Prosthecobacter sp.: one gene and its partner. The protein of the gene in region 1 interacts with the protein of each later gene in a pairwise test. Links are inferred from orthologs where the notes say so. Each region holds a gene or a part of one and is shown on either strand. Other genes may lie near its edges. The genes, in order: U1A53_RS15550 and ligA.

What was found.
Region 2: the proteins of U1A53_RS15550 (region 1) and ligA interact in binary tests that used the Escherichia coli proteins (3 or more experiments, as listed by UniProt). The link is inferred for Prosthecobacter sp. from one-to-one orthologs.

What each region holds. Positions count from the first base shown.
Region 1 is NZ_JAXMIH010000012.1:106,986-110,564, forward strand. What follows is about bases 145-3,408. They hold U1A53_RS15550 (class I tRNA ligase family protein), read right to left. Parts: upstream 3,030-3,408; coding sequence 345-3,029; downstream 145-344. Other genes in these bases: U1A53_RS15545 (glycosyltransferase family 4 protein), read right to left, coding at 145-280; U1A53_RS15555 (M28 family peptidase), read right to left, coding at 3,158-3,408. In the rest of the region: more of U1A53_RS15545, read right to left, coding at 1-144; more of U1A53_RS15555, read right to left, coding at 3,409-3,579.
Region 2 is NZ_JAXMIH010000007.1:120,788-124,093, reverse strand. What follows is about bases 129-3,119. They hold ligA (NAD-dependent DNA ligase LigA), read right to left. Parts: upstream 2,622-3,119; coding sequence 636-2,621; downstream 129-635. Other genes in these bases: U1A53_RS08475 (hypothetical protein), read right to left, coding at 2,752-3,119; U1A53_RS08485 (right-handed parallel beta-helix repeat-containing protein), read left to right, coding at 129-521. Also shown: more of U1A53_RS08485, read left to right, coding at 1-128; more of U1A53_RS08475, read right to left, coding at 3,120-3,306. UniProt on the Escherichia coli protein: DNA ligase that catalyzes the formation of phosphodiester linkages between 5'-phosphoryl and 3'-hydroxyl groups in double-stranded DNA using NAD as a coenzyme and as the energy source for the reaction.

The DNA of each region.
Region 1 (3,579 bases):
CCTTCTCGCACCAGCGCACGTCATGGACCCAGTTGATCCAGCGGATGTGCGGTGTCGCGGCGGCTTGCTGAATGAGTTCCCCTGTCCAATCGAGGTCAAAGGGCATCGTGAAGACATTGTGGACGATCACCGCATCGTAAGCTCCGCCACGCCACTCGCTCCGCGTCAAAACCTCCACCTCATGCCCGAGCGCAGACAGCACCTTCGCCTGATCACCAATCACCCGCTCCACGCCGCCGATGACGGGCAGCTTGGAGTAGTGGAGGATCGCGATGCGCATAGCGAGAAAGTAGTCCAGTTGCTGTGCAACTGGAAGCCCCTTGTTGCACAGCAACAAGGCTACGTTAAACCACGATGTTCACCAGTTTCCCCGGCACGACGATGATCTTCTTCGGCGGCTTGCCTTCCATGAACTCCTGCACGCGGGCGCTGGCGAGGGCGATCTTCTCGATCTCCTCCTTCGTGGCCTGAATCGGCACACGGGCCTTGTCGCGGAGCTTGCCGTTGACCTGGAAGACGATTTCGACTTCATCTTCGATGAGAGCGGCGGGATCATAGACGGGCCAGGTGGCGTCGCTGAGCAGGCCGTTCACGGCGAGATTGGAGAACTTGCTGGCGATGCGGGCGTTCAACTCGTCCGCGAGATGCGGGGCAAAGGGGCTGAGCACTTTGAGGAAGGTGACGATGGCAGCGGCGGGCTTCACTTCCGCGCCGGTGAAGGCGTTGGTGCAGACCATCATCTGGCTGATGGCGGTGTTGAAGCTGAGCTTCTCGATGTCTTCGCCAGCCTTTTTGATCGTTTCGTGCAGCGCTTTGGTGAGTTGCTTGTTCGCGGGCACGTCTTGCAGTGCGGATGACACACTCCAGGTGCCTTCGTCATCGACTTCCATGACGAGACGCCACACGCGCGCGAGGAAGCGATACACGCCTTCGACGCCCTTCATGCTCCAGGGCTTCACCTGCTCCAGCGGGCCCATGAACATCTCATACAGGCGCAGCGCATCGGCGCCATACTCGGCCACGACATCGTCGGGATTCACCACGTTGCCGCGTGACTTCGACATCTTCTGGCCGTCCTCGCCCATGATCAGGCCTTGGTTCACCAGGCGCTGGAACGGCTCCGGCGTGCTGACGTAACCGAGATCGAAGAGCACCTTGTGCCAGAAACGAGCATAAAGCAGATGCAGCACCGCGTGCTCGGTGCCGCCGACATACAAATCGACGCCACCGGGTTTTGGAGTTTCAAAATCCGTATCGAAGTCCGCTAAAGGAGCTAAAGAGGCAGGGAGGCCATTAGATGTGGAAACCTTCCCATCCAAGCGCCCCGTCATCCAGTAACGCTCCGCTTCTTCTCCAACGAATCGTTGGTCGTTCGAGGCATCGCAGTAACGCAGGTAATACCAGCACGAACCAGCCCACTGCGGCATGGTGTTGAGTTCACGCGTCGCTGTGGCCGAGTAGCGCACCCAATCCGTGGCCTTCGACAGCGGCGGCTCCGGCGTGCCAGTCGGTTTGAAGTCTTCCAGCGTCGGCGGCAGCAGCGGCAGCTCGCTTTCAGGAATGCTGCGATGCTTGCCATCTTCCCACACCAGTGGGAACGGCTCGCCCCAATAGCGCTGACGACTGAAGAGCCAGTCACGCAGCTTGAAATTCACCGTGCCTTTGCCGAGGCCTTTTTCTTCGAGCCAGGCGGTGATGAGGTGCTTCGCGTCAATCGTTGCCAGGCCATTAAGAAAGCCGGAGTTCACCGCAAATCCTTCGCAGCTAAGACATGCGGCTGGCTCCATCTCACAGACAGCGCTGCCTTCTCCGCCCAAACGCGGTGCATCAGCTACCACCTCACGAATCGGCAGATGAAACTTGGTGGCGAACTCCCAATCACGTTCGTCATGCGCCGGCACAGCCATGATGGCTCCGGTGCCGTAGCCTTGGAGCACGTAGTCGGCGATCCAGATAGGAATTTTCTCCTCGTTGACCGGATTGATGGTGTAAGCGCCGGTAAAGACGCCGGATTTTTCTTTGGCTAGTTCCGTGCGCTCCAGATCGCTCTTGCGGGTGGTCTTCTCACGATACTCCTCGACAGCGGCGAGCTGTTCCTCGGTCACGATTTCATCGACGAGGCGATGTTCGGGCGCGAGCACCATGTAGGTGGCTCCAAACAGCGTGTCGGGCCGTGTGGTGAAGACGGTGATCGTTTCGTCGATGCCAGCGACCTTAAACTTCACCTCAGCACCCTCGCTGCGGCCAATCCAGTTGCGCTGGAGCATGCGGATGCCTTCCGGCCAGTCGAGACCGTCGAGTTCGTCGATCAAGCGCTGCGCGAAGGCGGTGATGCGCAGCATCCACTGGCGCATCGGGCGGCGCTCGACGGGGAAACCGCCGACTTCGCTCTTGCCGTCCACGACTTCCTCATTCGCGAGCACGGTGCCGAGTTCCGGGCACCAGTTTACCGGCGCGGACGAGACGTAGGCCAGACGGCGATGGTCGATCTCTTCACGGCTCAGTCCCTGTGCTTCGAGTTCGGCGATGGGACGGGCTTTGCCCTCGTCGTTCACATACGAGTTGTAGAGCTTCAGGAAGATCCACTGCGTCCATTTGAAGTAGCCGGGATCGGTCGTGTTCACCTCGCGATCCCAGTCGTAGGCGAAGCCGAGGCGCTTCAACTGGCCGCGAAAGCCTTCGATGTTCTTTTCCGTCGTCGCACGCGGGTGCTGACCGGTTTTGATGGCGTACTGCTCCGCAGGCAGGCCAAAGGCGTCCCAGCCCATCGGGTGCAGCACGTTGAAGCCGGACATCTTCTTGAAGCGGCCGATGATGTCCGTGGCGGTGTAGCCTTCAGGATGACCGACGTGCAAACCCGCGCCGCTGGGATACGGAAACATGTCGAGCACGAAGTACTTCGGCTTCGAGGCATCGAAGTCGGCATCACCGGGGTTGGGCGTGCGGAAGGCCTTCTTCGCCTCCCACACGTCCTGCCACTTCGGTTCAAACTCGGAGAATGGGAAGGCTTTGCGCTGCTCGCTGGACATAGGGGCGCGGAAGAAGGCGAGGGAGAGCCGCAGGTCAAGATGTGCTGCGCACGTCAAGCTGGCTGCGCCGTCAAGGAGTCAAGACGGCACCTGCTTGACCTCTTGACCATTCCTTGACCTTCTTACGCCTACTTGAACAGCTTCGATCCCGCCTTGAGATGCGCCTCGTGCTCCATCATGCGGAGTTCCACGCGTTCGCGGATGGTGCGTTCGCCGATGCCGTCGTGCTTGGTGGCGACGAGAGCCTTCAGCAAGTCGATGAGAGATTTCAAATCGTCCATCATCACGAACTCAGGCGCGATTTGGCGGGCGTCGTTGAGATTGTGGTAGTTGCCGAGCGGGAGGGAAATGCCGGCACTGCGGATGCCTGCGGCCTGAGTGGCGGTGGCTTCGCAGGCTCCGGCATCGAGCAGGCAGCGCTGCACGCGGATGCCCTGCTCTTTGGCGGTGGTCATCAACACGGCCACGGCTTCACTGTCGAAGATGGACACACGATCCCCAACACGCAGGATTGGTCCGCCGCCCATGATGGCTCCGTTGACGGGACGGC
Region 2 (3,306 bases), on another replicon or contig:
CCCTCGGCCAGGATCCGAAGAACCCCAAGAGCGTCTTCCACGGCCCCGATGTGCCGATCAAGCCCGGTGCCGCCTATCGCGTGAAACTCCGCGTCAAATCCAGCGAACCCACGGCCAAGTTCAGCCTCGCCTTTGCCTCCTTCAAAAATGGCGAAGGCTACTGGCAGGCTGGCAGCACCAGCCTCACCGCCACCAACGAATGGCGCGAAGTCGAAGCCACGGGCCGCATGTTGATCGAGAACGAAACCGGCTGGAAACCGTGGATGACCGCCTTCTGGCTCCGCATCGATTGCCACGAGCCGGAGGGACAGGTCTTCATCGACGACGTTCGCATCACCGAAGCCGAACCTCTCGACGAATGGTCGGCGTGGCAGGCCGCTGGCTGGGACCAGCACAGCCTCGTCGCCGATCCACTCTTCATGGACTGGAAGAACGACGACTTTCGCCTCAAACCCGAGTCACCTGCCTTCAAGCTCGGCTTCAAGGCTATCCCCGTGGAGAAGATTGGGGTGAGAGAATGAGAAGTTGTCACCTCGCTTGCCCAAGTCTGGAGGCCCGCGCCCCGTTGACGCACCCAATCCGCGCCGAGCCAAAGCACCTTCCACGGCCACTCACTCCATTGCCCAAGCTCTGGATCACAGCATCGCCCGAAACTCAGCTTCGGTGATGATCTTCACGCCGAGCTTCGTGGCTTTGTCGAGTTTACTGCCCGCGTCTTCGCCAGCAAGCAGGTAGGTCGTTTTGCCGCTGACACTGCTGCTGACTTTGCCGCCGTTGGCGCGGATGGTGTCAGCGATGGTTTCGCGGTCTTCGCTCAAGGTGCCGGTGATGACCCAGGTGGTTCCGTTGAGCTTATCGGAGGCGGCGGTGACGGTTCGTTGCGCGAAATTGAGGCCCGCTGAGCGCAGACGGTCAAGCAGGGCGGCATTGTGCTCGTCGCGGAACCAGGCGTGGATGCTCGGGGCGACGATGGCACCGATGTCGGGGCATTGCGTGAGGTCTTCGATGCTTGCTGAAGCGATGGCATCGATGCTGCCGAAGTGTTCGAGCAGCTTGCGGGCACCGCCCGCGCCGACGTGGAGGATGCCGAGGCCGAAGACGAGCCGCCACGGGTCCTGCTGCTTGCTGGCTTCGATGGCTTTGAGGTAGTTGTCGATGCTCTTGGTGCCGACGCGATCGAGTCGGGCGAGCAGCAGTTCGTTGAGGCCGTAAAGATCAGCCACATCGCGAACGAGCTTCAACTCAACGAGCTGGGCGATGACGGATTCGCCAAGGCCGCTGATGTCCATGGCGGCACGACTGACGAAGTGCTCGATGCGGCGCTTCACGACTTCCGGACAGTGCGGATTGGGGCAGCGGATGACGACCTGCTCCTCATCGCGATGCACGCCAGTGCCGCACACGGGGCAATGCGTGGGCGCTATCACCACGCCTTCATCGCCCTTGCGATGCTCTTTTTTCACCGTGACGACGGCGGGGATGATCTCGCCGGCTTTTTCGATGACCACGATGTCGCCGACGCGGATGTCTTTGCGCTCGATCTCCTCGTAGTTGTGCAGCGTGGCGTTGCTGACGGTGCTGCCGCTGATCAAGACGGGTTCCAGACGTGCCACAGGCGTCAAAGCGCCGGTGCGGCCCACTTGGATGTCGATGGCGAGAAGTTTCGTCTCCGCCTGCTCCGGCTGATACTTGTAGGCGATGGCCCAGCGCGGGGCTTTGCTCGTCACACCAAGTTCGCGTTGATCGGCGAAGCTGTTGACCTTGATGACGGCACCATCGGTCTCGTAGGGCAGTGATTTGCGTTTCTCATCGAGTTCACGAATCGCCGTGAGCAAACCTTCGGCGCTGTCAGCATGCCAGATGAGATCGGCTTTGCGCAATCCGGCGGCATCGAGCAGCGCGTACACCTCAGTCTGCGATTGCACGTCGCTGGCTTCGACGAGGCCGTAGAAAACGATGTCGAGCGGACGTTTGGCAACGGTCTTCGGATCAAGCAGCTTCAAGGTGCCGGCGGTGGAGTTGCGCGGGTTGGCGAAACGCGGCTCACCGGCCTCGTCGCGTTCTTCATTCAGCTTGGCGAAGCCTGCCTTAGGCATGAAGACCTCGCCGCGCACTTCGAAGGTCTGTGGTCCGTCTTTGGGCAGTCGCAGCGGCAGTCGCTTGATGGTTTTGAGGTTGTTGGTGACGTCGTCGCCGGTTTGGCCGTCGCCACGCGTCGCGCCGTGCTTCAAGACACCGTTTTCGTAGCGGATCGTGATGGCGACGCCATCGACCTTCGGTTCGATGACGCAGTCGATCTTCTCACGACCCAAGCCTTTCTGCACCCGAGCAAAGAAGGCGGTGAGTTCTTCCTCGGAGTAGGTGTTATCGAGGCTCATCATCCGCACGGTGTGCGTGATCTGCGTGAAGCCTTCCAGCGGAGCGCCGCCGACGCGTTGAGTGGGGGAATCGGGTGTCAGCAGGTCAGGAAACTTCGCCTCGATGTCCTGCAGCTCACGCAACAACACGTCGAACTCCTTGTCCGAGATGACCGGCTTCGCCTCGACGTAGTAGAGGCGGTTGTGGCGGTGCAGTTCGGCGCTGAGAAAGGCGGCGCGGGCGGCGGCTTCGGCGTGGGTCATGGTTCTGATCTGATTAGCCGCAAAGAGGCGCAAGGAAACGGGAAAAAGCAGCTTCGTGAGAAGGCATGTTTTGTAGTTCCGCCTTTAGGCGGCTCAGGGAGCCGGCTAAAGCCGGGACTACAGTGCGGGATCACTCCTTCTCCTCCACCCAGGGCGTGCCGCGCATGAGGTGTTTCATGAGGAAGGCGGAGCCGAGCATCAGGACGGCTTCGATGACGAGAAAAAATTCAAAGTGGCCGAGATGCCACATCCAGCTCGCGAGTCCGCCGACGATGCCGGCGGCGACCATGGCCCCGGCCATCATGAGACAGCCTGCGGCGGTGTTTTTGACCTCCTCAGAGGGTTTGGAGAGCGGCAGCCACTGGCCGAGGATTCCGCTGACAAGCGAGAACGCGGGCAGAAACAGCACGGCGGGCAAACTGAGCGCCAGCGGTGCCAACGAGCGCTGAATGCCGCACAGGATGGCGGTCTGAACGATCAGCACCGGGAAACTCAGCCAGAAGAGCACGGCCTTGCGCGAGCCGTGAAACAGCGGCGTCCAATGTGGCAGCGGCGCGGTGCGGAAAAACGCGGCGGCACGCCAATGCTCGGAGCAGCCAAGAAACATCATGGCCTGCAAGGACACCATGCCGAGAAAGCAGGTGGCGAAGCCCTGCATCATCATCGCGGCCTGCGCACCCGCGGC